2 regions of the Bradyrhizobium sp. SPXBL-02 genome follow, and region 1 is predicted to be linked to the other one. Evidence: riboswitches for the same ligand, from Rfam matches in the RefSeq annotation. Region 1 holds a riboswitch; the other holds the start of a gene.
What was found. A riboswitch is a leader RNA that binds a small molecule or an ion and turns the genes downstream of it on or off. The one in region 1 is predicted to bind S-adenosylmethionine.
Positions count from the first base shown of each region.

Region 2: another riboswitch for S-adenosylmethionine. It lies ahead of metX (homoserine O-acetyltransferase MetX); the one in region 1 lies ahead of ACNJYD_RS36835 (O-succinylhomoserine sulfhydrylase).

Region 1 covers NZ_CP182474.1:7,914,132-7,929,182, reverse strand. Annotated here, with positions in the region: gene apaG (Co2+/Mg2+ efflux protein ApaG) at 161-553, opposite strand; gene ACNJYD_RS36850 (OpgC domain-containing protein) at 750-1,991, shown strand; gene ACNJYD_RS36845 (SGNH/GDSL hydrolase family protein) at 1,991-2,770, shown strand; gene ACNJYD_RS36840 (SGNH/GDSL hydrolase family protein) at 2,783-3,766, shown strand; gene ACNJYD_RS36835 (O-succinylhomoserine sulfhydrylase) at 3,878-5,065, opposite strand; SAM riboswitch at 5,142-5,221, opposite strand; gene ACNJYD_RS36830 (2'-deoxycytidine 5'-triphosphate deaminase) at 5,302-6,438, shown strand; gene ACNJYD_RS36825 (PAS domain-containing protein) at 6,669-7,082, shown strand; gene ACNJYD_RS36820 (hypothetical protein) at 7,188-8,240, shown strand; gene ACNJYD_RS36815 (MATE family efflux transporter) at 8,617-10,059, shown strand; gene ACNJYD_RS36810 (hypothetical protein) at 10,056-10,496, opposite strand; gene ACNJYD_RS36805 (SRPBCC family protein) at 10,610-11,011, opposite strand; gene ACNJYD_RS36800 (VOC family protein) at 11,157-11,516, opposite strand; gene ACNJYD_RS36795 (helix-turn-helix transcriptional regulator) at 11,575-12,414, opposite strand; gene ACNJYD_RS36790 (methylated-DNA--[protein]-cysteine S-methyltransferase) at 12,425-13,003, opposite strand; tRNA gene ACNJYD_RS36785 (tRNA-Gly) at 13,177-13,250, shown strand; gene ACNJYD_RS36780 (helix-turn-helix domain-containing protein) at 13,416-13,997, shown strand; gene ACNJYD_RS36775 (GNAT family N-acetyltransferase) at 14,022-14,495, shown strand; gene ACNJYD_RS36770 (LacI family DNA-binding transcriptional regulator) at 14,622-15,051, shown strand, end outside.
Region 2 covers NZ_CP182474.1:7,716,195-7,731,245, reverse strand. Annotated here, with positions in the region: gene ftsE (cell division ATP-binding protein FtsE) at 1-451, shown strand, start outside; gene ACNJYD_RS35905 (cell division protein FtsX) at 444-1,412, shown strand; gene ACNJYD_RS35900 (YdcF family protein) at 1,484-2,188, shown strand; gene ACNJYD_RS35895 (lysophospholipid acyltransferase family protein) at 2,200-2,970, shown strand; gene ACNJYD_RS35890 (gamma-glutamylcyclotransferase) at 2,967-3,578, opposite strand; gene ACNJYD_RS35885 (DUF2125 domain-containing protein) at 3,689-4,873, shown strand; gene ACNJYD_RS35880 (prephenate/arogenate dehydrogenase family protein) at 4,999-5,934, opposite strand; gene hisC (histidinol-phosphate transaminase) at 5,931-7,028, opposite strand; gene ACNJYD_RS35870 (chorismate mutase) at 7,062-7,910, opposite strand; SAM riboswitch at 8,067-8,146, shown strand; gene metX (homoserine O-acetyltransferase MetX) at 8,241-9,443, shown strand; gene metW (methionine biosynthesis protein MetW) at 9,446-10,108, shown strand; gene ACNJYD_RS35855 (alpha/beta fold hydrolase) at 10,226-11,089, opposite strand; gene ACNJYD_RS35850 (NlpC/P60 family protein) at 11,305-11,964, shown strand; gene ACNJYD_RS35845 (MOSC domain-containing protein) at 12,207-12,995, opposite strand; gene clpB (ATP-dependent chaperone ClpB) at 13,238-15,051, shown strand, end outside.

The DNA of each region.
Region 1 (15,051 bases):
TGCGCTCGCAATGACGAGGCTGGAGAGGCTATTCGCCAAGCGCTCGGACATCGTAGGGTGGGTTAGCGTAGCGTAATCCACCTCTTCTGGTTCTGCGGATACAAACAATGGTGGGTTACGCCTTCGGCTAACCCACCCTACCGGCACCGAAGTCCGCCCCCTAGTTCAACACCCGCTTGTTGTCCGGGCTGTCGAGCGAAAACGTGGGCACGTCGATCTCGAAGCGCTCGCCGGTTTCGCTGACCATCTGGTAGCGGCCGGTCATGAAGCCGGAGGCGGTCGAGAGCGGCACGCCGGAGGTGTATTCGAAGCGCTCGCCGGGGGCGAGGATCGGCTGCTCGCCGACCACGCCCTCGCCCTTCACCTCCTGCTGGCGGCCGGAGGCATCGGTGATGATCCAGTGCCGCGTCTTGAGCTGCACGGTCTCCTCGCCCGAATTGGTGATGACGATGGTGTAGGACCAGAAGTAGCGCGAGCGGTCGGCCGACGATTGCTCCGGAACAAAGTTCGGCTCGACGGTCACTTCGATCTGGCGGGTCACGGCGCGGTACATGGCTGCCATCATACCGAAATCCGCCCCGGGAACCAAACCCCTACGGGCGGCCTTGGCGACATCGTCCCGCCAGAATTGGAGGAAAAGCACACGACCGAGGGAGACACCCTTATGTGATCCGGGCGCTTTGCGAGACGACAGCCGGACCATTACACTGCTTCAACGTCGCGATTTGCGGAACGGTTTCCAGGCCCCGATGACCATTGCCGACCGAGTGACGGGATCGACCATCGCAGGAACCGCGGGCGCCAAGCCGCGCGCCGCTGCGCCGGCCATCACGCTGCCTGCCATCGGCGAGCGCGAGCTCCGGCTCGATCTGTTCCGCGGACTCGCGCTATGGCTGATCTTCATCGACCATCTGCCGCCCAGTCTGCTGACCTGGTTCACGATCCGCAATTACGGCCTCAGCGACGCCACCGAGATCTTCATCTTCATCTCCGGCTACACCGCTGCCTTCGTCTATGGCCGGGCCATGCTCGAGAGCGGCGTTCTCATCGCCACCGCGCGCATCCTGCGCCGGGTCTGGCAAATCTACGTCGCCCACGTCTTCCTGTTCACGATCTTTCTCGCCGAGATCTCCTATGTGGCGACCAGGTTCGAGAACCCGCTCTACACCGAAGAGATGGGCATCATGGACTTCCTCAAGCAGCCCGACGTCACCATCGTGCAGGCGCTGCTGCTACGCTTCCGTCCCGTCAACATGGACGTGCTGCCGCTCTACATCGTGCTGATGCTGGCGCTGCCTCTGATCCTGTGGTCGATGAAATGGCGGCCGGACGTCACGCTCGGGCTTTCGGTCGTGCTCTACGCGGTGACCTGGGAGTACGACCTTTATCTCTCGGCTTATCCGAACGGCTTCTGGGCCTTCAATCCTTTCGCCTGGCAATTGCTGTTCGTGTTCGGTGCATGGTGCGCGCTCGGAGGTGCGCGTCGCATGTCGCGCATCCTGGCCTCGCCCGTGACGATGTGGATCTCGATCGCCTATCTCGTCGCGGCGTTCTACGTGACGCTGACCTGGTACGTGCCGCAGCTGTCCCAGTTCATGCCGAAGCGGATCGAGCAGTGGATGTATCCGATCGACAAGACCGACCTCGACGTGCTGCGCTTCACGCATTTCCTGGCGCTGGCTGCGCTCACCGTGCGCTTCCTGCCCCGGGATTGGCCGGGCTTGAAATCGCGCTGGCTGCGACCATTGATTCTATGTGGCCAGCATTCGCTCGAGATCTTCTGCCTCGGCGTCTTCCTGGCCTTTGCCGGCCATTTCGTCCTCGCCGAAGTCTCCGGCGGGCCGGCCATGCATGCGTTGATTAGCCTCTCCGGAATCCTGATCATGTGGGGGGTTGCCTGGGTCATTTCGTGGTACAAGCGTGTGGCTGACAAGAGCGGTGCGAAAACCAAAAACGCCGTCGGCAACGCCGATCTGGCGGGAGGGGGCTGATGAAGGCGAAGGTTCTCCTGAGCCTGATCCTGCTATGCGGTAGCCTCGCCGCGCCCACGGCGCGCGCGGGCGATGCCGCGTCTGCCGCGTCCCCTGTGCCTGCGGCCTGCGAATTGCCGTCCTATCTGCTGACCAGCGAAAGCCAGCTGCCCAAGGTCGCCGAGGCGGTCAAGGCCGGCAAGCCGCTCGATATCCTGGTCATCGGCAGCCGCTCGACCACGATTCCTTCGTCGGAGGGCAGCTCCTATCCGGCGCGCATGGAGGCGATCCTCAAGGAGAAGCTGCCGCCGTCCGAGGTCGTGCACGTCTCCGTAGAAATACAGAGCAAGAAAACGGCAGAGGAGACCGCGTCCAGCTTCGTTAAGCTGATGGAAGCAAAAACGCCTACTTTGGTCATCTGGCAGACCGGGACCGTGGATGCTATCCGATCCATCGATCCCGACGAATTTCGTGGCGCGGTGACCGACGGGGTTGTTGCGCTGCAAAAGGCAGGGGCTGACGTCGTCTTGATGAATTTGCAATACAGCCCGCGCACCGAGACCATGATCTCGGCGCAGCCTTTTCTCGACAATATGCGCGTCGTTGCGCAGGAGCACGACATTCCGCTGTTCGATCGTTTCGCGATCATGCGGCAGTGGAATGAGCAGGGCCAGTTCGACCTGTTCAGCCCGTCCCGCGGGCCTGAGCTGGCGAAGCAGGTCCATGATTGCCTGGGCCGGGCGTTGGCACAGTTCGTGATTGACGCTGCTCACCTGGAGCCGGCCCAGCAGCAAAATTGAGGTCTAGCGTTAATGAGTTCTCTCCGCCCTTTTTGCCTGACGTCATGGCTGGCCGTGCCCGCAGCAGCGGCGCTGTTATGGCTGACGCCCGCCTCGCATGCGCAGACGCCCGCGCAACCTGCCCCCGCACCCGCCCAGTCACCTGATCCCGCGCCCGCTGCGCCGTCCCAGACCACCGTCGCCGCGAGGTCGTCCGAGCCGCGCGGCGTCACCTCGCGCGCCATCGACAAGGTGAAGGAGGTCGCGAAGTCCGCCGCCGACATCTTCAGCCGCGTGCCTTGCCTGCCGCCGAAGGGCGGCTCCAAGGCGATGGGCTCGCTGCCGCATGTCGCGAGCAAGCTCGTCGCCGGACAGCCCGTCGTCATCGTCGCGTTCGGTTCGTCGTCGACCGCGGGCTTCGGCGCGAGCTCGCCGGAGTTCAACTACCCCAATCGCCTCGCCGCGCAGCTGCGGCGTCACTATCCGAGCGCCGACATCACGGTCGTCAATGCCGGCGTCGGCGGCGAGGATGCGCCCGAGATGATGAAGCGCCTGCAGACGCAGGTGATCGACGTGCATCCGGATCTCGTGATCTGGCAGGTCGGCACCAACGCCGTGCTGCGCAACCTCGATCCCGCCGATACGGCCAAGCTGGTCGAGGACGGCATCAGCCGCATTCAGGCCGCCGGCGGCACCGACATCGTGCTGGTCGACCCGCAATATTCGCCGGCCGTCAACCAGCGCAAGGAGAGCGCCGGCAAGATGATCAAGCTGCTCGGCAACGTCGCCGAGCTGCGCAAGGTCGGCATCTTCCCGCGCTTCGAGGTGATGCGCGACTGGCACGAGAACCAGTCGATCCCGGTCGAGAGCTTCGTCATCGCCGATGGCCTGCACATGAACGATTGGGGCTATGCCTGCTTCGCCCAGCTGCTCGGCGACGACATCATCCGCTCCGTCGGCCAGATCAAGCTCGGGGTGAACGTGCCGGCGGATGTGAGAACATATCGGCCGATGTGAGAGGTTATCGCCGTAGGGTGGGCAAAGGCGCGCAGCGCCGTGCCCACCATCTCGTCATTGTAGTCGAGAATGGTGGGCACGCTTCGCTTTGCCCACCCTACGAAGCTTTCCTCACGCCTTCTCCAGCGCCGCGGTGAGATCCTCGATCAGGTCATCGGCGTGCTCGAGCCCCGCCGAGAAGCGAATGAAACCCTCGCTGATGCCGAGCGCGGCGCGGTCTTCCGGCTTCAGGCGCTGATGCGTCGTGGTCGCCGGATGCGTGACGAGGCTCTTGGCGTCGCCGAGATTGTTCGAGATCTTGGCAAGCTTCAATTCGTTGAGCACGCGGAACGCCGCCGCCTTGCCGCCCTTCACCTCGAAGCCGACCAGCGTCGAGCCGCCGCGCATCTGCTTCTTCACCAGCGCCGCCTGCGGATGATCGGCGCGGCCGGGATAGACCAGCCGCGAGATCTTGGGATGGCTCGCCAGCACCTCGGCGATGCGCGCGGCCGTGTCGGTCTGCGCGCGCACGCGCACGCCGAGCGTCTCCAGGCCCTTGAGCAGGACCCAGGCATTGAACGGCGAGATCGACGGGCCGGTCTGGCGCATGAAATTGTGGATGTGCTCGGCGATGAAGGCTTCCGAGGACAGGATGATGCCGCCGAGACAGCGGCCCTGGCCGTCGATGTGCTTGGTCGCGGAGTAGACGACGACGTCGGCGCCGAGCGCGAGCGGGCTCTGCCAGATCGGCGTCGCAAACACGTTGTCGACGACGAGCCGCGCGCCACCCTTGTGCGCGATCTCGGCAATCGAGGGAATGTCGAGTACGTCCAGCGTCGGGTTGGTCGGGCTCTCCAGGAAGAACGTCTTGGTGTTGGGCCGGAGCGCGCGCTGCCATTCATCGAGATTGGCACCGTCGACCAGCGTGGTCTCGATGCCGTAGCGCGGCAACAGGTCCTGGACGACGTAGAGGCACGAGCCGAACAGCGCGCGGGAGGCGACGACGTGATCGCCGGCCTTGAGCGGTGCCAGGATCGCGGTCGTCACCGCCGCCATGCCGGTTGCCGCCGAGCGCGCGGCCTCGGCGCCTTCGAGCTCGATCATGCGGCGCTCGAACATCGCAATGGTCGGGTTGGAATAGCGCGAATAGATGAAGCCGGGATCCTCGCCCTTGAACCGCGCCTCGCACTCCTCCGCGCTGGCGTAGACATAGCCTTGCGTCAGGAACAGCGCCTCCGACGTCTCGCCATATTGCGAGCGAAGGGTGCCGGAATGGACCAGGCGGGTTTCGGGGCGGTAAGTGGCAGATGACTTCGACATAGGACCCTCTCCGACATGACCGTCGAGGCGAAAACGGTCACAAAAAAACCGGCCTGGATATCTCCACGGGCCGGGATCACAGAGGTCCCCGGCCTGTTTAGCGACTTATTTAACGTGGCTGCAAGCCGGCCGGCTCAAATCACCACGGGATAAGTGATGCTCATATTCCGCAATGCCCTTTCCGTCAAGGCGTCCATCGGATAGCCGTAAAAGACTTGTATTTCCGGCATGTCCGGATGCGTTTGACCCCTGATGAGGACCCCCGGTTGACGTTCACGGTCGCCGCCGACGCCAATGGTATCCTGCCCGACCGCATGATCGCGGCGATGGCGGAAGAAGGTCTCATCCTGCCCGCCTACGACTTCGTCGAGAGCCAGATCCAGCCGGCGAGCCTCGATCTGCGTCTTGGCGACATCGCCTATCGCGTCCGTGCCAGCTTCCTCCCCGGGCCCGGCGCCACGGTGGCCGAGCGCATCGACGAGTTGAAGCTGCACGAGTTCAGCCTCGCCGACGGCGCGGTGCTCGAGACCAATTGCGTCTACATCGTGCCGCTGCTCGAAAGCCTCGCGCTGCCGCCGGAGATCGTCGCTGCCGCCAATCCGAAGAGCTCGACCGGCCGGCTCGACGTCTTCACCCGCGTGATCGCCGACGGCACCCGCCGCTTCGACATGATCGGCGCCGGTTATCACGGCCCGCTCTATGCCGAGATCAGTCCGAAGACGTTTCCGGTCTTGGTGCGCGAGGGCTCGCGCCTCAGCCAGGTGCGCTTTCGCACCGGCGATGCCATCCTCAATCCCGACGAGCTCGATGCGCTGCATGCTAGCGAGCGCCTCGTCGACATCGACGATGCGGACCTGTCCGGCGGCGTTGCCGTCTCGGTCGATCTGTCGGGCGAGAAGGCGAGCGGCTTCGTCGGCTACCGCGCCAAGCGCCACACCGGCGTCGTCGACGTCGACCGCCGCGCCGGCTACGCGGTGGAGGATTTCTGGGAGCCGATCTCGGCGCGCCCCGACGGCAGCCTGATCCTCGACCCCGGCGAGTTCTACATCCTCGCCTCCAAGGAAGCGGTGCAGGTGCCGCCCGACTACGCCGCGGAGATGGTGCCGTTCGATCCCTTGGTCGGCGAATTCCGCGTGCACTATGCCGGCTTCTTCGATCCCGGCTTCGGCTATGCCGGCGCGGGCGGGCAGGGCGCCCGCGCGGTGCTCGAAGTGCGCTCGCGCGAGGTGCCGTTCATCCTCGAGCACGGCCAGATCGTCGGCCGCCTCGTCTACGAGAAGATGCTGGCCCGCCCCGACGCCATGTACGGCCAGCGCATCGGTTCCAATTACCAGGCGCAAGGCCTCAAACTATCGAAGCATTTTCGGGTGTAGCTGCACATTCTACTGTCATGCCCCGGCTTGCCGACTTCGCTGAAGCTTCGCCGGCCGAGCACCCTCTGGCCCGGCGTAGCCTAGCGGAGCCGGGACCGGGGCATCCAGTACGCCGCGGCCTATCGCTCTATGACGGACGCCTCTGGGATACTGGATCGCCCGATCAAGTCGGGCGATGACACCGAATGTGTGTCACGATGCGCAAGACCAGCTACATGCGAGGTGGCGACATGACCGATCAGTTCCAACTCGATGCAAGCATCATCAACGACGCCGCGGACGCGCTGATCTATTCCGATCGCTCCGGCACGATCACGCGCTGGAATCGCGCATCGACCGCGCTGTTCGGCTTCTCCGCCGACGAAGCGCTCGGCCAGAATCTCGATCTGATCATTCCCGAACATCTGCGCGCCGCGCACTGGAAAGCCTTCGACGCCGCGCTCGCCAGCGGCACCATGAAGCTTGCGGGCAGGCCGACGCTGACCCGCGCGCTGCACAAGAGCGGGCGCAAGCTCTACATCGAGATGACCTTCGCGCTGGTGCGGGACAGAGATGGTGCCGTGCAGGGATCGGTGGCGATGGCGCGCGACGTCACGGAGCGCGTCGAGCGCGAACGGGCGGCCAAGGCGGCGCAAAATTCGTGATGCGGAATTGACGGAACGCCGTGCAGGGAGGCCTGCACGCGCGTCATGTTGCCTGTCACTGGCCGCGGTGACACACTCGATCAAAACCATGATCGGGGAGCGAACATGACCGCCGCACCAGACCTCGCGCAGGAAGCGCAATGGAAGCGCTGGCGCGCAGTCGCAGATCTCTACCACGCCTATTTCACCGGCCTCATCCTCACCGTCGTCACGCGCCGCGGCACGGCGGATGCCGCCGAGTTCGTCTTCCGCGTGTTCCGTCGCCAGCAGCAGGAGCGCTTCCTGCCGGGGCTCAAAAAGCTCGGGATCGACCATCTGCCGCCGGCGGTCGCGGCTGCGCAATATCACTATCTCTCCAACTGGATCGGCGGCGTGCATGTCGAATACATGTATGAGAGCGACAGCAAGGCCTGGATCCGCTATCCGCCGCCGCGCTGGATCTGGAAGGGCACCGCGATCTGCGGCGTGCCGGGCGAAGTCTCCCGCGCAATGCTGCGCGGCTGGCACGCCAACAACGGCGTTGCGCTCGGCGATCTCAGGCTCGGCTTCGTCTGCACCAAGCAGAGCGTCGACGGCCAGGATGGGCTCGAAGGCTATTATCATCTCTACGACCATCCGCTCGAGCTCGACCAGCGCCTGGTGTTCGCGCGGCACCTGGAAGCGCCGCTGTTCGATGCGAAGACGGCGCCGGCATTGCCGATCGCGAGCTGGCCAAGACCGCGGTTGGAAAAGGCCTATCGCAATTACGCGATGGAATATGTCCGCACCGCCGCGCCCGTGATGGTGCAACTGTTCGGCCCCGAGGATGCCGGCTATCTGCTGCACCTCACCGGCAAGCTGATCGGCATGCAATATTTCGACGAGGTTGCCGCGGCGCTGGCGATGACCCGCGGCGGCGCGCGAGAGTTCGCATCCTTCCTGAGCGCGCTGCTCGCCACGCAGGATGATGCAGCCGAGATGACACGATCGGAAGGCACCTTTGAGATCCGGCAGCAAAGCTGGAAGCTGATGGACGACGTCGCCGACACTCACCGCGCCTGCGCCAAGGTGCTGGAAGGATTGTTCGAGGGTCTCGCTGCAGGCTGCGGCCGGCATATCGGCGTGCAGATGCGCGCCGCTGCAGGCGGCCGTCCGCCATTGGTCTGGACGATTGAGTGAGCGACAGTGTCGCCGCGCTTCGCCTCTCCCCGCGTGCGGGGAGAGGCCGGAGTTTGCGACAGCAAATTCCGGGTGAGGGGGAGTCTCCGCGAGTCCGGCTGTCACCGTTGTTGCGGAAGCGGCCCCTCACCCCAACCCTCTCAGCGCGAGCGAAGCTCGTCGCGGCCCCGTAAGAACGGGGAGAGGGAGAAGAGGAGAAGTGCCGTAATTCCACCGCTTGAAATGCGCTGCCGCAGGGCACGCCTGCATCAGGCGCAGGCGGAATCGGGGCTCGCCGTGCTAACAAGCCTCAGCCGCGCCTTTCGCGCGAACGAAGTCATTTGGCACACCAAGTAATTTGCCGCGCCGCAAACGGCGGCTGCGCCCGGGAGAGGACATGTCCGACATCGCCGAAATCCCGGTCGATGAGCAAGAGCGCCCGCTGCCGCCGCCTCCGCCGCCGATCAGAAGCGCGCTGACCGACGGGCCGATCCTGCGCACGCTGCTCTCGCTCGCCTGGCCGAACGTGATCGGCCTGTCGGCCGGCATCTGTGTCGTGATCGCCGAGACCTCCTATGTCGGCCGGCTCGGCGTCGAGGCGCTGGCGGCGATGGCGCTGGTGTTTCCGACGATCATTCTGACCATGACGATGTCCGGCGGCGCCATGGGCGGCGCGGTGGCGTCGGCCATCGCGCGTGCGCTCGGTGCCGGCAACCGCGAGCGCGCCGGTATCCTCGCCGTGCACGCGATGCTGATCGGCATCGGCTTCGGCCTCGTCTTCATGCTGGGCATGCTGGTCTTCGGGCCAAAACTGCTCGAGATGCTCGGCGGCCGCGGCGATGTGCTGACGCATGCGATCGCCTACACGCAGGTGTTCTTCGGCGGCGCCGTGCTGCCCTGGCTGCTCAACACCATGGCGGGGATCCTGCGCGGCACCGGCAACATGAAGCTGCCGTCGTTCCTGATCCTCAACTCCGCGGCCTGGCAGATCGTGCTCGGCGGCACGCTCGGCCTCGGGCTCGGGCCGGTGCCGCAGCTCGGCATGCGCGGCGTCGCCGCCGGCGCGCTGATCGCCTACACCATGAATATCGGCATCATGAGTTGGTACCTGTTCTCCGGCCGCGCGCGGATCACGTTGAAGCTGCGCGGCCTGCGCATCCAATGGGCGATGTTCTTCGACATCCTGAAGGTCGGCGCCATCGCCTGCTTCTCGCCGCTGCAATCAGTGCTGACGATCTCGATCTTCACCCACATGCTGGCGCAGTTCGGCACCGCGATCCTCGCCGGCTACGGCGTCGGCGCGCGGCTCGAATTCCTGCTGACCTCGATCGCGTTCTCGTTCGGCATTGCCTGCGTGCCGATGGTCGGGATGGCGATCGGCGCAGGCCGCATCGCGCGGGCCCGGCGCATCGCCTGGACCGCCAGTGTTGCCGCTTTCGTGGCGGTCGGCGCGCCGGCGTGCCTCGTTGCGATCTTTCCCGATCTCTGGGTCAACATGTTCACCGACAGCGCGGCCGTGCGCGCGGCGAGCCACCAATATCTCTCGACGGTCGGGCCGTTCTACGCTTTCTTCGGCCTTGCAACGACGATGTATTTCTCCTCGCAAGGCGCGGCCAAGGTGATCGGGCCGGTGCTGGCGCAGACGGCGCGGCTGATCTACATCGCAGGAATCGGCTGGTGGCTGTCGACGCACGGCGCCAGCGCGCAGAGCTTCTTCTGGCTCGCCGCAAGCTCGATGGTCGTGCTCGGCCTGCTGTCGTGCTCCAGCGTCGTGCTGACACGCTGGGGACCGCGCGAGACGAAGCCCGCGATCACGCCGGCGCTTTCGATTGGTGACTAGCGGCGTTTGTGGCGGCGATGGCCGCCGCCGCCGGTATTGGCGAGCCGCATCAATTGCGGGATCATCGCCATCATCTCGCCGCCGCCCATGCCGCCGATCCCGACCGGCATCGCGCCGCCGCCCATCGGCGTGTAGCCATAGTTCGGTGCACCGAATCCGCCGCCGAAACTGCCGCCGCCTATCATGCCGCCGAGCCCGCCGCCGCCGTTCTCCATCATGCGGCTCATCATCGGGCCCATGGTCTGCATCAGCATGGCGAAGCGGCGCTTGCCCATCTTCGCCTTCATCATCTCCAGCATCGGCGCCATCTGCGTCATCATGTCTTCGCCGCCGGCACCTCCGCCGCCGAGGAACTGCGCCCTTGCCGGCACGCTCGAGATCGAAAACAGCAGCAGCACCGCGGCTGCCTGACAGATCACCTTGTCCGCACCTCTCATGGCATGCTCCTCGCGTGCGTGGCGCCGCCGGGAGAGCAGAGCCGACCGGACGCACGCGGGCATGGTTACGGCCGGCGAGGATGCGCTTCTGTGAGAAAACTCACAGTGAAGGATCAGGCCGCCGCGGACGGAAACGCTTTGTGCATGGCGGTCACCGCCTCCTTGGTCTGCCCCTGAACGTAAGGCGCGAGCTCGTTCGGCAGCATGTCGATGATCCAGACGAGGCGACAGCTCGTCTCGCCCTCGGCAATGACCTGCACCGAGGCGCTGTAATGCTTCAGCCGCTCGTTGTTGATGCCATAGACGAGGCGCCGCCGCGCATCGTCGCAATCGACCAGCACTTCGCGCGCCACCGAGCCGTTGGCGAAGGTGACGATGCGCGTATCGCCGTCGAGCGTGCACGCCGTGACGAAGCCCGGCACCAGCCGCCGATGCAGCGCGCCGAAATCGCGCACCGCGTCCCAGACGTCGCGCGCGGAGGCGGGGAGGGAGATGTCGTTGTGGATGGAGGCCATGAACTCTCCTATCAGGTTGAATTCGTAGGGTGGGCAAAGGCGCGCTCTTCGCGCGCCGTGCCCACCATTCATCGGCGTTGTCGCGAGGAGTTGGTGGGCACGCTACGCTTTGCCCACCCTACGAGATCTCGTTTGTAGCTAACGCTCACCCGCAAACCGCCTCGACATTGTTGCCGTCGGGGTCGATCAGGAACGCCGCGTAATAGGTCGGGCTGTAATCCCGGCGCGGCCCCGCGCCGCCATTGTCGCGGCCGCCGCTTCGGAGGCCCTCGCTGTGAAACGCCTTGACCGCATCATGATCCCCGGCGCGGAAGGCGATGTGGACGCCGTCGGCCTTGCGGCCCCTGTTCAGGTGCAGCCACAGCGCCGGCTCGTCCTTCGGCCCGAAGCCGGCATAACCGTCGCCGCTCGAGCACAGGACGAAGCCGAGTGGCGCCAGCACCGCGGTGTAGAAGCGCGTGGCGGCGTCGAGGTCGGCAACGCGCAATCCGATGTGGTCGTACATGTTCGTCTCCATTGCGAAAAAGCGTGCCGCGAAGGGCACGCGCCGGAGACGACCCTAGTCAGTTGAGGGCAAGCTGCTCTTGGAGAATCTTGCGCTCCCCCTTCGAGGCCTGGCGGAACTTGGTCGGCGACATTCCGGCGGCGCGATGGAAGGTGCGGACGAAATTGGAGAGATCGCCGAAGCCGACGTCGTAGGCGATGTCGGTGACGGCGATGTCGTCCTCAGTAAGCCTGCGCGCGGCGTGGCGCAGCCGCGAGCGTACCAGATATTGATGCGGGGTGACGCCGAGCACGGCCGAGAACAGCCGCAGGAAATGGAACGGGCTGAGGCCCGCCTGCTTAGCTGCCTGCTCGAGGTCGAGCTCGGCATGCGAGTTGTCGTCGATCCACAGCGCGGCCTCCACCGCGCGGCGCCGATCGCGTGCGGTGGGGGTGGCCGGCTTGCGCGCCTTGCCCGAGACGGCGTCGACAAAACGGCCGGCCAGGATCTGGCCGATCTCGTCGAGGCCGAGATCGCTGTTGCCATCTGCTGCCGTCTGAGCCAGCTCGCCCAGCACCATCAGCTCGGGCAGCGGCGGCGTTGCGCCGATCTGCCAGATCTCGCGCCGCCCACCGAGGGCGTCGACGAGATCCGCGCTGAAGAAGAAGCCGAGGCAGACGTCGCCGAAGACGTGCTCATGCGTGCAGGTATATTCTTCTCCGGGGGCGCCGATCAGCATCGAGCCCGCCACCAGCTCGAAGAAGCCGGCGCGGCAATGACAGCCGAAGCTGCCGGAGCGCACATAGGCGATGGAATGGCCGGTGCGGCATTCCGCAAACGGCGTATCGTCCGGTCCCGCATCGCAGCGAAACTCGGAAACCGTGATCGAGGGCGTCGTCAGCAGCGTAGTGGCGTGCATGCCGCCTTATCTAGGTGGAGGGTCTCGGCGGGGCAACGGGCAGCAGCACTTCGAACAAGGTCTTGCTGGCGATGGGATGAGCGCCCTCCAGCGCCAGCAGCCGCCGCTTGGAGATCACGCCGCCATAGGGCGAGAGCCGGTCGGTGTAATTGCCGGCCTCCAGCACCCGGTGGCAGGGCACGATCAGCATGAAGGGATTCTTCGCAATCGCCTGCGCCACCGAATAGGCTGCGCCGGAGGCACCGAGCGCCCGGGCCACCTCGTGATAGGTGCGCGTCTCCCCCCGCGGGATGCTGCAGGCGTACTCGTAGACGCGCCGGTTGAAGCCGGGCACGTCGCCGGCGTCCAGGCTGACCTCGGAAAAATCGGGATCGTGACCTTGCAGCAGGCCCTTGATGCCCTCGATCGCAAGCTCGGCGTTCTCGGACGGGCGCTGCTCCCGCGCCTCGGGATGGACCTGAAAAATCCGGCGGCGGGTGTCGATCTCCCGCGCCTCCGGCAATTGCACGGCGATCACGCCGGTGCCGCTCCAGATGATGCCGCAACGGCCGATGGCCGTGTCGAATATCGCGTAAGCCTGCCCCACCATGCACACGCCCCACTCAGTGCACGTTTCTCCCCGGAGCAGCGATCATAACACCGCCACAATCCGGCGCACCTGGAATCTTATCAGGACGTTAACAAGCGCCCCGCCGGTCGCGCCAAACCGCTTGGCGGCAGGCGCCGTCTCGGCTAATCAGGAGGGGCGCGGAGCGCACTCTCGCGGGCGTAGTTCAATGGTAGAACGGCAGCTTCCCAAGCTGCATACGAGGGTTCGATTCCCTTCGCCCGCTCCAAGCTTCCATTCCCTATCCAATAAGCGACCGTAGGCCGCTCACCCGCCGCGCAAAGATTCCAATATATTGGTCTGTCGTTGCCGGCAGGTGCGCCTCGCCCGGCTTAAGGTTCGCTTCGCCGTGACGGGTCGGTCCTCATGTCGGGCAATGTTCGGATCAGGGATCATGGACCAACAAAAACTCGACCGCGCCATCGGTCGGCGCCTGAAGACGCTGCGGACACAGGCGGGCATGACGTTGAACGAGCTTGCGGCCCGCTCCGGCGTCAGCCGGGCCATGATTGGGCGGGTGGAGCGGGCGCAGAGCAGTGCGACGGCGGCGCTGCTGAACAAGCTCTGCGCGGCGCTCGATGTTACGCTCAGCGATGTCGTCGCGCTCACGGAGAAGCCGCCGGAGCGCCTGGTGCGGCTTGCGGACCAGCCGCTCTGGCGCGATCCCGACAGCGGCTATCGCCGGCGTCACGCCTCGCCGCCGGATGCGGCCAGCGGCATCGAGATCATCGTCGTCGACCTGCCGGCCGGCGCGCGCGTCTCCTACAGCCCGTGGGGCCGCAACGCCTTCACGCAGCAACTCCTGATGCTGGAGGGCGCGATCGCCGTGCATATCGATGCCAAGGCGGTGCGGCTGCGCGAGGGCGATTGTCTCGATTTCGACGTGATGCGCGCCGTGATCTTCGAGAACGAAACCAGGCAGGACGCGCGCTACGTCATCATCGTCAGGCGCGGCGCTTCCTACGGCAAGATGTGAGGACAAAGCGTGGAGACGAGCACGATGCAGATACGCACCGGCGACACCTATGATCCGCGCGTCGTCGCGCTGCTCGATCACCACGTCACGACAGCGCGGGCGCAGACGGCGCGGGGCAGCGACCATGCGCTTGATCTTGCGGGCCTGCGTGCGCCCGAGGTTGCGTTCTGGACCGGCTGGGACGGCGAGACGCTGGTCGTCACCGGCGCGCTGAAGGTGCTCTCCGCCGGCCATGGCGAGGTCAAGTCGATGCACACGCTGCAGACCACGCGGCGGCGCGGCTATGGCGGCCAGATGCTGCGCCACATCATTGCCGAGGCCCGCGCACGCGGCATGACGCGGCTCAGCCTCGAGACCGGCTCGTGGGACTATTTCAAGCCGGCGCACGCGCTCTACCTGGCGCACGGTTTCGTCGCCTGCCGCCCGTTCGAGGGTTATGTCGAGGATCCCAACAGCCTGTTCCTGACGCTCGAGCTGTCGGCGCCGGCGCACCGGTAGCTCACGAGCGATCTTGTCGAGCACGCGCTCGGGGGCGGGACGTCGTTCCTGGACCGGGACGCAAAAAGACCGATCCCCTCATCAAATGAGTTGCGTACCTCAAAACACCTCTGCTAGCCTTCAGCCATGGCCGAGACCCTCACCCCGACTGCGCTGACGCTGAAGGACATCGCCCGCGAGGCCGGTGTCAGCCTCGCCACGGTCGACCGCGTCCTGCACAACAGGCCGGGGGTCCGCCCGGACACGGTCCGGCGGGTCAAGGACGCCATCGCGCGCAATTCGTTCCAGCCGCATGTGGCCGCCGCCGAGCTCGCGCGCGGCCGCGCCCGCCGCTTCGCCTTCGTGATGCCGTCGGGGCCGAACCCGTTCATGCAGCAGATCGAGGCATATCTCGGCGAGATGGCGGCGTGGCTGTCGGCCCGCCGGCTCAATGTCGAGATGATCGCAGCCGACGTGTTCGAGCCCGCTGCGCTCGCAGCCTCGCTCGAGGCGCTGGCGGGCGACTATGACGGAGTCGCCGTGGTGGCGCTGGACCATCCGAGCGTCCGCGCCGCCA
Region 2 (15,051 bases), 200 kb from region 1:
CAAGGACGAGATCGCGGATTTGCGCAAGCGCATCGGCATCGTGCTCCAGGATTTCCGCCTGCTCGATCACATGACGACTTATGAGAACGTCGCGCTGCCGTTCCGCGTCATGGGCCGCAGCGAGTCGAGCTACCGCAAGGAGGTGATCGACCTGTTGCGCTGGGTCGGCCTCGGCGATCGCATGGACGCGCTGCCGCCGATCCTGTCGGGCGGCGAGAAGCAGCGCGCGGCGATCGCGCGCGCCGTGATTTCGCGGCCGCAGCTGCTGCTCGCGGACGAGCCGACCGGCAGCGTCGATCCGACGCTCGGTCGCCGCCTGCTGCGACTCTTCATCGAGCTCAACAAATCAGGCACCGCCGTCATCATCGCCACCCACGACATTGGGCTGATGGACCAGTACGAAGCACGGCGGCTGGTGCTGCACCAGGGACGGCTGCACGTCTATGAGTAGGCTGGACGAGCGCGGCGTGCTGGTCGATCTCGGACAGGAGCGTCCGCAGCTTCCGGCCAAGGCGCGCAACATGTCGCCGATCGTGCCGCGCGCCTCGATCCACGGCAGAGCGCTGGTTGCGGTGGTCGCCATCATGACGTTCCTCGCCTCGATAGCCACCGGCACGGTGCTGCTGGTGAGTGCCTCCGCCGCCGAATGGCAGTCGGATGTCGCGAGCGAAATCACGATCCAGATTCGTCCGCAGGCCGGCCGTGACCTCGAGCGCGACACCGCAGCCGTGGCGGAGGCGATGCGCGCGCAGGCCGGCATCGTCGAGGTCAAGCCGTTCACCAGGGAGGAGAGCGGCAAGCTGCTCGAGCCCTGGCTCGGCACCGGCCTGTCGATGGACGATCTGCCGGTACCGCGCGTGATCATCGCGCGCGTGCAGCCGGGTACGCCGCTCGATCTCGGCGCCTTGCGCGCGCGCGTCGCGCAGGTCGCGCCGGGCGCCAGTGTCGACGATCACCGCGCCTGGATCGAGCGCATGCGCCTGATGACGAACGCCACGGTGCTGGCCGGCCTCGGCATCCTCGCGCTCGTCATCGTCGCAACCATCATCTCGGTGTCGTTCGCGACGCGCGGCGCCATGGCGGCGAACCGTCCGATCGTCGAGGTCCTGCATTTCGTCGGCGCCGGCGACCGCTACATCGCCAACCACTTCCTGCGTCATTTCCTCAGGCTGGGCCTGGAGGGCGGCGTGATCGGCGGCGGTGCCGCCATGCTGATGTTCGGCTTCTCCGAGTCCATCGCAGGCTGGTTTTCCGGGACGCCCGTCGGCGACCAGTTCGCCGCGCTGCTCGGCACCTTCTCGCTGCGCCCGTCCGGCTACATCGTGCTCGCGGTCCAGGCCGTGCTGATCGGCGGCATCACCGCGGTCGCCTCGCGCCAGACGCTGTTCGCGACGTTGAATGACGTCGACTAGGCTTGATAACCGGACTCCACTTCGCCTCAAAACGTCATAAAATCACATCGGGAAGGGATCACCGACATCGCATGACCTCGCCGACCGACGATCGATCGCCGAAACTGCCGCGCGGCTGGCTGCGCGCGACAATCGTGTCGACGATCGCGCTCGCCTTCGTCGGCGCGGCGGCGGGGTTCGTTGCATTCCTGTCGCAATTGCGCGGCGCCGAGACGGTGCCGGACCGCAAGGCGGACGGCATCGTGGTGCTGACCGGCGGCTCCTCGCGGGTATCGGATGCGATGGAGCTGCTGGCTGCCGGCTACGGCAGGCGGCTCCTGATCTCCGGCGTGCATCCGACCTCGACGGCGAGCGACATCTCCCGGACCTTGCCGGAGAACCAGTCCTTCATGACCTGCTGCGTCGATCTCGACCGCACCGCGCTGTCGACCCGCGGCAACGCGGCGGAGGCGCGGCGCTGGGCCGAGGGGCGCCGATTTACATCTCTGATCGTGGTCACCTCGAACTATCACATGCCGCGCGCGCTGGTGGAATTCTCGCATGCGATGCCACGGACGACGCTGATCCCGTTCGCGGTGGTCGGCGAAAAATGGCGCGAGGAGCCGTGGTGGACCTCGGGCTCGACGCTGCGGCTGCTCTTGTCCGAATACGTCAAGTACGTTGCGGCCGAGCTCAGGGTGCGGCTGGAGGATTTCGGGATTGACCTTTGGCCCGAGATGTCGGAGCAGCCTGCAGGTCAGCAACCGAAGCGGCCCGCCACCGCACAGGCCAATTGATCGGACCATCGATGTTTCTGATTTTCCTGCGCTCGCTCGTGTTCAACGTACTGTTCTATGCCGTGCTGGTCCTTCTCGCGATCGTTGCGCTGCCGACCTTTGCATTGCCGCCGCGCGCCATGCTCACGGTGGCGGAATGGTGGGCCAAGGCGACGCTGGTCCTGATGCGCCTGGTCTGCAACATCAAGGTGGAATTCCGCGGGGTGGAGAAGATCCCGACAGGACCGCTGCTGATCGTGGCCAAGCATCAGTCGTTCTGGGAGACCTTCGTGCTGCCGGGTTTCTTCAACCGGCCGATCTTCATCCTCAAGCGCCAGCTGATGCAGATCCCGGTGTTCGGCCAGTTCCTGGTCAAGACCGGGATGATCGGGATCGACCGCAATGCCGGCGTGAAGGCGCTTCTGGACATGACGCGCCGCGCGCGCGAGGCGGTGCGCAGCGGAAAGCAGCTCGTGATCTTTCCGGAAGGCACGCGCCGCGCGCCGGGCGCGCCGCCCGACTACAAGACCGGCTTTGCACAGATCTATTCCTCCTGCGGCGTGCCGTGCCTGCCGGTCGCGCTCAATTCCGGCCTGTTCTGGCCGCGCCGCACTTTCATGCGCTATCCCGGCACGCTGGTGGTGGAGTTTCTCGAGCCGTTGCCGCCGGGTCTGTCGAAGGACGAGTTTCTCGCGCGCGTGCAAGCGGCGGTCGAGGACGCGACCGGTCGCCTCGTCGAAGCAGGGCGGAAAGAGCAGGAGCGGTTGATCGGCTCGGCGCCGAGCTACGCGCCGACCGGCTAGCGGCTTTCGCGATCTTCGTGCCGATCCGTCGCGTGCAGCGAGTGCGCATCACCATGCAGCATCAATGCAAGCTGATGCAGCTGGGTGTCGCGAAAGCCTTCGGCCTCGATCGCCTTCACCGTTGCGGTGACGTAATCGCGGTTGGCGCCGGACTGGCCGTGGCCCTGGACGACGTGGCGGTGCTGCTCGGCGAGCGAGAGGCGGCCGGCATATTGCACATGGCCGCGGTCGACGACGTAGGCGAGTGCGGAGACGCGCTGGCGCGCATCGTTCTCCAGCCACACCGAGCGCATCACCTCGCGATAGACCGAGGTGACCTGCTCGCGTGCGCGCAAATATGCGACCACCTCGGCACGGTTCTTCTCGGCGACGCGGAAGGCGATGCCGCGGCAGGCGCCGCCGCGGTCGAGCCCGAGCACCAGGCCCGGCTTCTCCGGCGTGCCGCGATGCACGAACGAGTAGACGCAGAGCGCGCGGTGCTCGCCGACCAGCCGCGCCGGGACGCGTTCCTCGAAGTCAAAGCCCGGCCGCCACATCAGCGAGCCGTAGCCGAACACCCAGAGGTCGCCCGTGGCTGTGGTGATGGAGGGGAGGGTGATTTCCGACATTTCGGGCACGGCTACCAGAACCCTGCGGTCAAGCGAAGCGATTTCTGCGCCTTTCGTCGCAGGCCGGCCCCGCTTACATTTGCCTGAATCTGGCGTCAAAGGGTCGCCGCATGTCCAATATGCCCGTTGCCACAGGCCGCCGCTCCCGCTGGGGCCTTTTCATCGCCCCCGTTCTCGTCCTGATCCTTGCCGTCGGCTGGAGCTGCTTCTGGTTCTATGCGGCGTCGCAGGCCGAAATCGTCGCCGACGCCTGGCGGGCGCAGGAGGCGAAGGCCGGCCGCATCTACGATTGTGCCAAACGCTCGATCGCCGGCTTCCCGTTCCGCTTCGAGGTCCAGTGCTCCGGCGCCAGCGTCGCCCTGGTCTCGCAGAATGCGAGCAAGACGCCGTTCACGGCCAAGCTCGACAACATCCTGGTCGTGGCCCAGGTCTACGACCCCAAGCGCATCATCGCCGAATTCTCCGCGCCCGCGACGCTGATCGACGGCGTCACGCAAAACACTTTCACGGTGAATTGGAGCAAGGGCCGCGCCAGCGTGGCGGGCCTGCCGGCGGTGCCGGATCGCGCTTCCATCGTGTTCGACGAGCCCAGCCTCAACCGTCTCGATGGCAGCGTGCAGGTGCCGCTTGCGCGCGCCAAGCAGGTCGAACTGCATGGCCGTCTCGCCGACGGATCACCATCGGATCATCCTGTAATCGAGACCGTGCTCCATGTCGCGCAGGGCAGCATCCAGGGCGTGCATCCGCTGCTCGCCGAGCCGTTCGAGGCGGACACTCGCGCCAAGATCACCGGCCTCTCCGACCTCACGCCAAAGCCCTGGCCGCAGCGCTTCCGCGAGATCCAGGCCGCCGGCGGTCATATCGAGATCGTGCAGTCGCGCATCCAGCAGGGCGAGATGATCGCGGTCGCGGCCGGCACGCTCGGCCTGTCGCCCAATGGCCGGCTCGACGGCGAATTGCAGATGACGGTGACCGGCCTCGAGCGCGTGATCCCGGCGCTCGGCATCGAGAAGATGCTGGAGGAGGGCGTGCCGCAGGCAACGCTCGACCGCCTCGCGCCCGGCGTGAAGTCGCAGGACCTCAACAATCTGTTCGGCGCACTCGACCGCGCCGTGCCCGGCCTCGGCAAGGTGATCAAGCAGAACGCCAATGCCGGCGTTGCCGCCGGCATCAATTCGATCGGCACCGAGAGCACGCTGGAAGGCAAGAAGGCGCGGAGCTTCCCGCTGAAATTCGTCGACGGCGCCGTGTTGCTCGGCCCGGTCAAGGTCGGCCAGATCCCGCCGCTGTATTGAAGACTCTCTCGTCATTCCGGGGCGATGCGTAGCATCGAACCCGGAATCCATTTCACAGCGTGCGCTGCGGCCCAATGGATTCCGGGCTCGCCCCTTCGGGGCGCCCCGGAATGACGGGGGTGACGCTACGGCTTCTTCAGCGCCGCATGCGGCCGGCCGAAATCGGGCGCGGCTGAATCCTGGCCGATCTCGACGATGCCGCGGCGGATGGCGCGGGTGCGGGTGAAGTGGTCGAACAGCGCCTCCCCATCGCCGCGACGGATCGCGCGGGTGAGCTTTGCCAGATCCTCGGTGAAGGTGCCGAGCATTTCCAGCACGGCCTCCTTGTTGGCGAGGAAGACGTCGCGCCACATCGTCGGGTCGGAGGCCGCGATACGGGTGAAGTCGCGAAAACCACCGGCGGAGAATTTGATCACCTCGGATTCCGTCACCTGCGCCAGCTCGTCGGCGGTGCCGACGATGGTGTAGGCGATCAGATGCGGCAGATGGCTGGTGATGGCGAGCACGAGGTCATGATGATCGGGCGTCATCACCTCGACCTTGGCGCCCATCGCCGCCCAGAACGCGCGCAGGTGGTCAGTCGCCGCCGCATCGGTGCCGTCGGGCGGGGTCAGGATGCACCAGCGGTTGATGAAGAGCTCGGCAAAGCCGGAATCCGGGCCGGAATGCTCGGTGCCCGCCACCGGATGCGCCGGGACGAAATGAATGCCGCTCGGCAGATGCGGGGCCATGTCCCTGACCACCGCGCCCTTGACCGAGCCAACGTCGGAGACGATCGCCCCCGGCTTGAGATGGGCAGCGATCTCCTGCGCCACGGGTCCGCAGGCGCCGACGGGAATGCAGAGGATGACGAGATCGGCGTCCTTCACGGCCTCAGCATTGGTCGCCACGACCTGATCCACGATGCCGAGCTCGGCGACGCGTGCGCGCGTCTTCTCGGAGCGTGCGGTGGTGACGATTTCACCGGCCAGCCCCTGGAGCTTCGCAGCGCGCGCGATCGAGCCGCCGATCAGGCCGAAGCCGATCAGCGCAACGCGCTGGAAGTGCGCCTGCGCGCTCATTTGCCGCCCATGAAGTCGCGCAAGCCGTCGACCACGAGGCGGTTGGCCTCCTCGGTGCCGATCGTCATGCGCAGCGCATGCGGCAGGCCGTAGTTTTTCAGGCCGCGCAGCACGAGTCCACGCTTGGTCAGGAAGGCGTCGGCGTCGTCAGCGGTCTTGCCCTTGTCCGTCGGGAAATGGATCAGCACGAAATTGGCGACGCTCGGCGTCACCTTCAGCCCGAGCTTGCCGATCTCCTCGGTGAGCCAGTTGCGCCAGGTCTCGGTGAACTGCTTCGACATCGCCTGATGCGCGGTGTCCTCGATCGCGGCGACCGCGGCATACATCGCCGGCGTCGACACGTTGAAGGGACCGCGGATGCGGTTGACCGCGTCGATGATGTGCTCGGGCCCGAACATCCAGCCGATGCGCAGTGCAGCCAGGCCATGGATCTTGGAGAAGGTGTGCGTCACCACGGTGTTCTCGGTGGTGGCGACGAGCTCGATCCCCATCTCATAGTCGTTGCGCGAGACGTAATCGCAATAGGCGGCATCCAGCACCAGCAGCACGTGCGAGGGCAGGCCGGCACGCAGCCGCTTGACCTCGTCGAACGGCAGATAGGTGCCGGTCGGGTTGTTGGGGTTGGCGAGCCAAACCAGCTTCGTCTTCGGCGTCACCGCCTTCAGGATGGTGTCGACGTCGGCGGTGAGGTTGGTCTCCTTGGCGATGACGTTCCTGGCGCCGACCGCCATGGTCGCGATCGGGTAGACCAGGAAGCCGTGCGTGGTGGAGATCGCCTCGTCGCCTTGGCTGAGATAGGTGTGCGCGAGCAGATTGAGGATCTCGTCCGAGCCGGCGCCGCAGATGATGCGGTTGGGGTCGAGCCCGAACGAGCGGCCGATCGCCTCGCGCAGCACGCGCGAGGTGCCTTCCGGATAGTCTTCCAGATGGTCCGCCACGCGCTTGAACGCCTCGATCGCCTTGGGCGAGGGCCCGAACGGCGTCTCGTTGGCGGAGAGCTTGAACACCTTGCGGCCCGACTCCGGCACCGGGCTCTTGCCGGGCGTGTAGGGCGCAATATCGAGAATGCCGGGATTCGGCACGGGGCGGGACATCTTGGACTCCGGATAGGCTGGGCGGCTCGCGATTTACGATTTCGGCCCGGTCGGGGGCACCGTATAGCGCGTTGCGTGGCTGCCGACGAGGGCCACAGAGCGAACCGAGGCCCCCGCCTCGATCAGGGCAGCCCTGATTTTGTCGATGCTGGTCGCGCTGGTGACCGAGACCAGCAGCGCCGCGCCGTCGAAGGCGGTATCGGGCACCGCAACGATCTCGGCGAGCGGCGACAGCGCGCGGGCGACCTCGGCGTTCCATCCCGAGACGCGCACGCTGAAGGTCTCGACCTCTGTCACCAGGGCGCTGTCGGCGACGCGCGAGATCGCGAACACCGGCAGCGAGGCCGGATGGTCGGCACGCTCGACGAAGGGCATCCGTGCGATGATCTTGGGCGCGCCGTCGGCTTCCAGCTCCAGCCACCACGGCGTGCGGCTCGAGGTCGCCGAGACCAGCGCCAGGTCGCCCTTGGATTTCGCCACCGCCTCGACCGCGGCCTGCGCGCTGAAATGCGCCACGTAAGGCACGGTGAAGCCGAAATGGAAGCGCACGGAATCGCGCATCGCCGGTTCGCTCACCGAGATGTCGGCATGCACGGAGAACGGCGCCTGCACATAGGTGAAGGTCGAGATGATGACGCGCCAGATGCTCTCGACCGTGTCGAGCGGCAGGATGCCGCGATGACGCTGCACGATCTCGCGCATCATGGAAGCCTCCCGCGCAGGCCGAAACGCCGAGCCGACCTCCTGGGTCTGCTTCACCTGGATCAGCCGGTCGATGATGTCGCCGCGCTGCATGAGGAGGCGATGCATGCCCTCGTCGATCGCGTCGATCTCCTTGCGCAGTTCCTGCAGCGATGGTGGCGCGGGCGGGCGTTGGGACATGTCTGGTCGTCGATCGTTCCGATGGGGGATGTCCTGATTAGGCAGTCGTGGCGGCGAAAGCAAAGAGAAATGACGTGCTTTGCGGGCGACGCGACTGAGGCGAATTGGGCCGATCCGGGCCGCGACTTGACGAAAACCGCCCAAGACGGTAGCTTTTGCCCGTTCCGTGGTCATTTGAGCCGGCCGGCTTGCAGCCACGTTAAAAAACTCGCTAAACAGGCCGGGGACGCTTCCGATCCCGGCCGAACCTATCGTTCAGGCCGGGTTTTTCATGGCCTGATGTCAGCGGCGCGGTCGAGCAGCCAGTCGCAAACGAGGTCGATGTCCGAGATGGGTAGCGTCAAGTCGATACCGAGTCCTGCGATCAGCGCCGACGAGCGGTCGCATGAGGTGGACCATCCAAGCTCGCTGATTGCGCATTTCGGCACCGAGCAGCCGCTGCGGCTCGATTGCGGCGTCGATCTCACCCCGTTCCAGATCGCCTACCAGACCTATGGCGAGCTCAACGCCGATCGCTCCAATGCCGTGCTGATCTGCCATGCGCTGACCGGCGACCAGCATGTCGCCAATGTCCATCCCGTCACGGGCAAGCCGGGCTGGTGGGAGACGCTGGTCGGCCCCGGCCGCCCCCTCGATCCCAAGCACTACTTCATCATCTGCTCCAACGTGATCGGCGGCTGCATGGGCTCGACCGGGCCGGCGTCGATCAATCCCGCCACAGACAAGGTCTGGGGCCTGGATTTCCCCGTCATCACCATCCCCGACATGGTGCGCGCGCAGGCGATGCTGATCGATCGACTCGGCATCGACACGCTGTTTGCGGTCGTCGGCGGCTCGATGGGCGGCATGCAGGTGCTGCAATGGACCGCGGCCTATCCTGAGCGCGTGTACTCCGCGCTGGCGATTGCCTGCGCGACGCGGCACTCGGCGCAGAACATCGCCTTCCACGAGCTCGGCCGCCAGGCCGTGATGGCCGACCCCGACTGGCACGGCGGCGGCTATGCCGATCGCGGCATCCATCCGCATCGCGGGCTCGCGGTGGCGCGGATGGCGGCGCACATCACCTATCTCTCGGACGCGGCGCTGCATCGCAAGTTCGGTCGGCGCATGCAGGATCGCGAGCTGCCGACCTTCTCGTTTGACGCCGACTTCCAGGTCGAATCCTATCTGCGTTACCAGGGCTCGTCCTTCGTCGAGCGCTTCGACGCCAATTCCTATCTCTACCTGACGCGCGCGATGGACTATTTCGACATCGCCGCCGATCACGGCGGCGTGCTGGCCAAGGCCTTCGCCGACATCAAGACCCGCTTCTGCGTGGTCTCCTTCACCAGCGACTGGCTGTTTCCGACCTCGGAATCGCGCGCGCTGGTGCACGCGCTGAATGCTTCGAGCGCGCGGGTGTCGTTCGCCGAGATCGAGACCGATCGCGGCCACGACGCCTTCCTGCTCGACGTGCCCGAATTTTTCGACATCTCCCGCGCCTTCCTGCAATCGGCAGGCAAGGCCCGCGGGCTCAGCCTCGAGGACCGCTAGCGATGTCCGTCCAGGAAGTGCTGCCGTTGAACGGCGCTGCGACTGCGTCGTCCGGCCAGTTTCGCGCCGATCATCTGCTGGTCGCCGAGATGGTCAAGCCGGGCTCGAAGGTGCTCGACGTCGGCTGCGGCGACGGCGATCTGCTTCAGCTGCTGGAGACCCGCGGCATCGACGGCCGCGGCATCGAACTGTCCCGCGAGGGCGTCAACCGCTGCGTCGCCAAGGGGCTCGCGGTGGTGCAGGGTGATGCCGATACCGATCTCGTCAATTATCCCGACGATGCCTTCGACTACGTGATCCTGTCGCAGACGCTGCAGGCGACGCGGCAGCCGAAAGTCGTGCTGGAGAATCTGCTCCGCATCGGCCGCCGCGCCATCGTCTCGTTCCCGAATTTCGGGTTCTGGAAGATGCGGCTCCAGCTCCTGATCGGCGGCCACATGCCGCGCACGGAGAATCTGCCGGCGACCTGGTACGACACCGCCAACATCCATTTCTGCACCATCAAGGATTTCGTGCAGCTCTGCGACGAGATCAACGTCAAGATGGAGCGCTCGGTCGCGCTCGATCTCTACGGCCGCCCGGTGCCGCTGAACCTGCCCTGGTGGGTGTGGAACATGTTCGGCGAGCAGGCGGTGTTCTTGCTGAGCCGGGGCGGGGGGAAATAGTCCCCGTCGTCATTGCGAGGAGCTCTTGCGACGAAGCAATCCAGGCTGTCTCCGCGGAGGGATTCTGGATTGCTTCGCTGCGCTCGCAATGACGGAGTACTGGGCAGCGCATCTGCCTTAATGCGCCGCCAGCGACCGCGGATCCCGCACCGGCCATCGCCCCGCTTCCACCAGCGTCACGAACCGCTCCACGCTCTCGTTGAACAGCGCGGGCTCCTCCAGATTGAGCACGTGGCCCGACTTCGGAAACATCGCGAGCCCCGCCGCGGGCAGATGCTTCTTCAGGAACAGGCTCGGCCCGATGCACGGATCGTCCTCGTCGCCGCAGATGATCAGCGCCGGCGTCGCCGCCTTCGCGATCGCCTCCGTCATCGTGTAGATCGAGGGACGGCCGCCCTGAAATCCGCGCATGGTACGCGCCGATCCCCTGGCATCGTGCCGCGCCAGCGCGGCGTAGAAATCGGCGTGCCCGCGCGGGTCCTTCACCAGGAACGGAATCCGGCTCGGCGCCTCGCGCGTGACTTTTGCGACCTCGGCGGAGCCCAGCGTCTCGAACTGCTCGGCATTGGCGCGGCACTGCTTGCGCCAGGCCTCGAGGTTATCGAGCTCCGAGCCGGAGCCGACGCCGGCCAGTGTCATCGACAGCGCGCGCTTCGGCGCGTTCAACCCGATCTGCAGCGAGGAATAGGCGCCCATCGACAGGCCGACGAGATGGGCGCGCTCGATGCCGAGATGGTCGAGCACGGCAAGCGCATCGGTGTAGAAATGCGTGAAGGTGTAGACCTCGCCGTCAGGCACATCCGAGGGCGTGTAGCCGCGCGCCGAATAGGTGATGCTGCGATGGCCACGCGAGAAATAGCGCATCTGCGGCTCCCAATTGGTGTAGTCGGCCGCGAACTCATGCAGAAAAAGGATCGGCGTTCCCTGGCCCGCCTCCTCGAAATAAATGCGGACGCCGTCCCTGGTCGTGGCGTGGGGCATTAACCGTTTCCCTCTGTTTCAAGCCGTGCTTCAGGATCGCAGTTAACGCTGTTGTCGGCAATGCGGCAGCCGCAGCCGAGCACGGACACAAAATCATCGCAGCTATTCGCCGACGTCGCGTCTTTTTCTCGCCACATCGGGCGGCTTAACGGCCAAACGGATGTCGGCCATTGCACGGGCCGGCGGGAAGTGGGGGTGTCAACTAGGGATGAAGAATGGTTGAGTTGTTTGCGTATCGCCTGTCGCGTTGTGTTGTCGCGCTGGCGCTTCTCTTCGCGGCGGTCGCCGCGTTCGTTTCTCCGGCCTCGGCGCGGCCGCATCATCGTCATAGCGCAGAGCGGCACGTGTACGTGCACCACGCCAGACATCATCATCACCGCCACCATGCGAGAGGCTTGCGCTTCGAGCGCAGCGCGGCGCAATTGCAGGCGAGCGGTTTCGCCGACACCCAGGCGAGCTACGATCCCAGCGCCAACAATGGCGGCGTGGCCGGCAACGCGCTTGTCCCAAGTGGCGGTTTCGGTGGCGGATCGGGCCTGGTGTCCGAGGCACGCCGCTATATCGGCGGCAATCCGACCGGGCGCGGCAGCCTGTGGTGTGCGCGGTTCATGAACATGGTGCTGGAGCATACCGGCCATAAGGGCTCAGGCTCCGACATGGCGAGCTCGTTCGCGCGCTACGGCACGCGCATCTCCGGTCCGCAGGTCGGCGCCATCGCCGTGATGTCGCGCGGCGGCCGCGGCGGTCATGTCGGCATCATCACCGGCATCGACGCGCAGGGCAATCCGATCATGATCTCCGGCAACAACGGCAACCGCGTCCGCGAAGCCCCGGTCTCGCGCGGCCGGATCTATGCCTATGTGATGCCGAATTGAGGCTCGTGGCCGTCATTGCGAGCGAAGCGACTTGTCCGCCGAAGCCTTGGCGAAGGCGGAAGCAATCCAGAATCCCTCCGCGGAAATACTCTGGATTGCTTCGTCGCTTCGCTCCTCGCAATGACGGGAGTGCGTGGAGACAGGTGCCGTAGGGTGGGCAAAGGCGCGCAAGCGCCGTGCCCACCGGCGGTATGTCAGCGTTCGCTCGCGGCAACGGTGGGCACGCTTCGCTTTGCCCACGCTCAGACGAGCCTCGGCTCTTCCACCGCCACCACATCACCCACGCCGACGTCACCGCCTTCGATCACCTCGGCATAGATGCCGCAGTCCATGTGGCCGAGATGGCGCGAGAGCGTCGGTGGTATCTCGAGATCGCGCCTGGCGGTTTCAGGGTCGACATTGGTGGCCGGGCAGCGAACGATGCGCTTGATCACCTTCAGCCGGGCCTGTCCGATCGCGAGCGTCTGGCCGACGAGGTCGAGCTCCGACCAGGCCGGCCAGCCCTTGACGTAGAGATTGGCGCGGAAGCGCAGCGGATGCACGGCGACGCCCCCGAGCATGGTCTCGATGGCGCGCACGCTGCCGAGATTGATGATGGAGACGACCTTGCGGGCGACGTCGGAGAAGCTATGGTCGCGGCCGGACAGAATTTTGGGCGGGCCCTTCAACTCGGGCTGGAAGTTGTCGCGGAAATAGGCCTCGATCGCGGCGCGCCCGGCGGCGCTCTCGAGATCGCCGCAGGCGACGATCTGGCCGTCCTTGCGGATGGTCAGAACGTTGGTTTCGTCGTCGAACCGGCTGTCGAGCGCGGCCAGTCGCTCATTGCGCGCCAGCATCAGGAACTGGATTTTCGGCTTCCATTCGGGCGCCTCGGGGTCGAACCCGCTCGGGCCGTTCTCGATGGCGTAGCGGCGGTCGGCCGGCAGGGTCTGGCCGGTCCGCAAAGGGGCGCGCAGCAGGCGTTCCGGCGTTAGGCCCTTGACGGGATAGCGGTAGAGGCCGGTGATCTCGGCGGTATGGCTGGCTGTCATGCCGCTACTTAGGGGATTCGGCGGGCCGTCGCCAAGCGGGCGGATCAGCGCACGAAATTGTGAACTCGCCTCTACCGATCCGAGGGCGCGCTTCCCACATCTGGGTCAGGCCGGCGCCAGCGCCGGCTGATAAGCGACCGCTTGCTGTGTTGAGGAACGTCAACGCATCAGGCGGAAACCCAATGAAGATGCCGTTCGGGGTGCCTTAGAGGGCCCTGAGGGCAGGCCGAGGGACAGAAAAGATGAATATCGACAAATACACCGAACGCTCCAGGGGCTTCATCCAGTCCGCGCAGTCGCTTGCGATGCGCGAGGGGCACCAGCAATTCTCCACCCTGCACGTGCTGAAGGTCCTGCTGGACGACAATGAGGGGCTCGCCGCCGGTCTGATCGACCGCGCTGGCGGCAATTCCCGTGCAATTCTGAAGGCGACTGAGGACGCCCTCAACAAGGTGCCGAAGGTCTCCGGCGGCGGCGCCGGGCAGATCTACCTCGCGCCCGAGCTGGCCCGCACTTTCGATGCCGCCGAAAAGGCCGGCGAGAAGGCCGGCGACAGCTTCGTCACGGTCGAGCGGCTTTTGCTCGGGCTGACGCTGGAGAAGACCAGCGAGGCCGGCACCATCCTCAATAAGGGCGGCGTCACGCCGCAAAACCTCAATGCGGCGATCGAGGCGCTGCGCAAGGGCCGCACGGCCGACTCTGCCACCGCCGAGAACGCCTATGACGCCCTGAAGAAATATGCCCGCGACCTGACCCAGGCCGCGCGCGACGGCAAGCTCGATCCGGTCATCGGCCGCGACGAGGAGATCCGCCGCACCATCCAGGTGCTCTCGCGTAGGACCAAGAATAACCCCGTCCTGATCGGCGAGCCCGGCGTCGGCAAGACCGCCATCGCCGAAGGTCTCGCGCTGCGCATCGTCAACGGCGACGTGCCGGAGAGCCTGAAGGACAAGAAGCTGCTCTCGCTCGACCTCGGCGCGCTGATTGCGGGTGCAAAATACCGGGGCGAGTTCGAGGAGCGGCTGAAGGCTGTGCTGCAGGAAGTGACCGGCAGCGAAGGCACCTTCATCCTGTTCATCGACGAGATGCACACGCTGATCGGCGCCGGCAAGGGCGACGGCGCGATGGACGCCTCCAACCTGCTCAAGCCGGCGCTCGCGCGCGGCGAGCTGCACTGCATCGGCGCGACCACGCTCGACGAATATCAGAAGCACGTCGAGAAGGACGCCGCGCTGGCGCGGCGCTTCCAGCCGATCTTCGTCAGCGAGCCCTCGGTCGAGGACACCATCTCGATCCTGCGCGGGCTGAAGGACAAGTACGAGCAGCATCACGGCGTGCGGATCACCGATTCCGCGCTTGTGGCGGCCACGACGCTGTCCAACCGCTACATCACCGACCGCTTCCTGCCCGACAAGGCGATCGACCTGATGGACGAGGCCGCGGCGCGGCTGAAGATGCAGGTCGATTCCAAGCCGGAAGAGCTGGATTCGCTCGACCGCGAGATCATCCGGCTCAAGATCGAGCAGGAGGCCCTGAAGAAGGAAAGCGATGTCGGCTCCAAGTCCCGGCTCCAGACCCTGGAGAAGGACCTCGCCGAGCTTGAGGAGAAGTCGGCGGCGCTGACGGCGCGCTGGAGTGCGGAGAAGAGCAAGCTCTCCGACGCCCAGAAGCTGAAGGCCGAGCTCGACGCACTTCGTGTCGAGCTCGCCAACGCGCAGCGGCGCGGCGAATTCCAGAAGGCCGGCGAGCTGGCCTATGGCCGGATCCCGCAGCTCGAGAAGCAGCTCGCGGACATCGAGGCCAAGGAGAATTCCGGCGAGATGATGGAGGAGGCTGTCACCGCCAACCACATCGCGCAGGTGGTCTCGCGCTGGACCGGCGTGCCCGTCGACAAGATGCTGGAAGGCGAGAAGGAGAAGCTCCTGAAGATGGAGGAGCAACTCGGCAAGCGCGTCATCGGCCAGGCCGAGGCCGTGCGTGCGGTCGCAACCGCCGTGCGCCGCTCGCGCGCCGGCCTGCAGGACCCGAACCGCCCCACCGGCTCGTTCATGTTCCT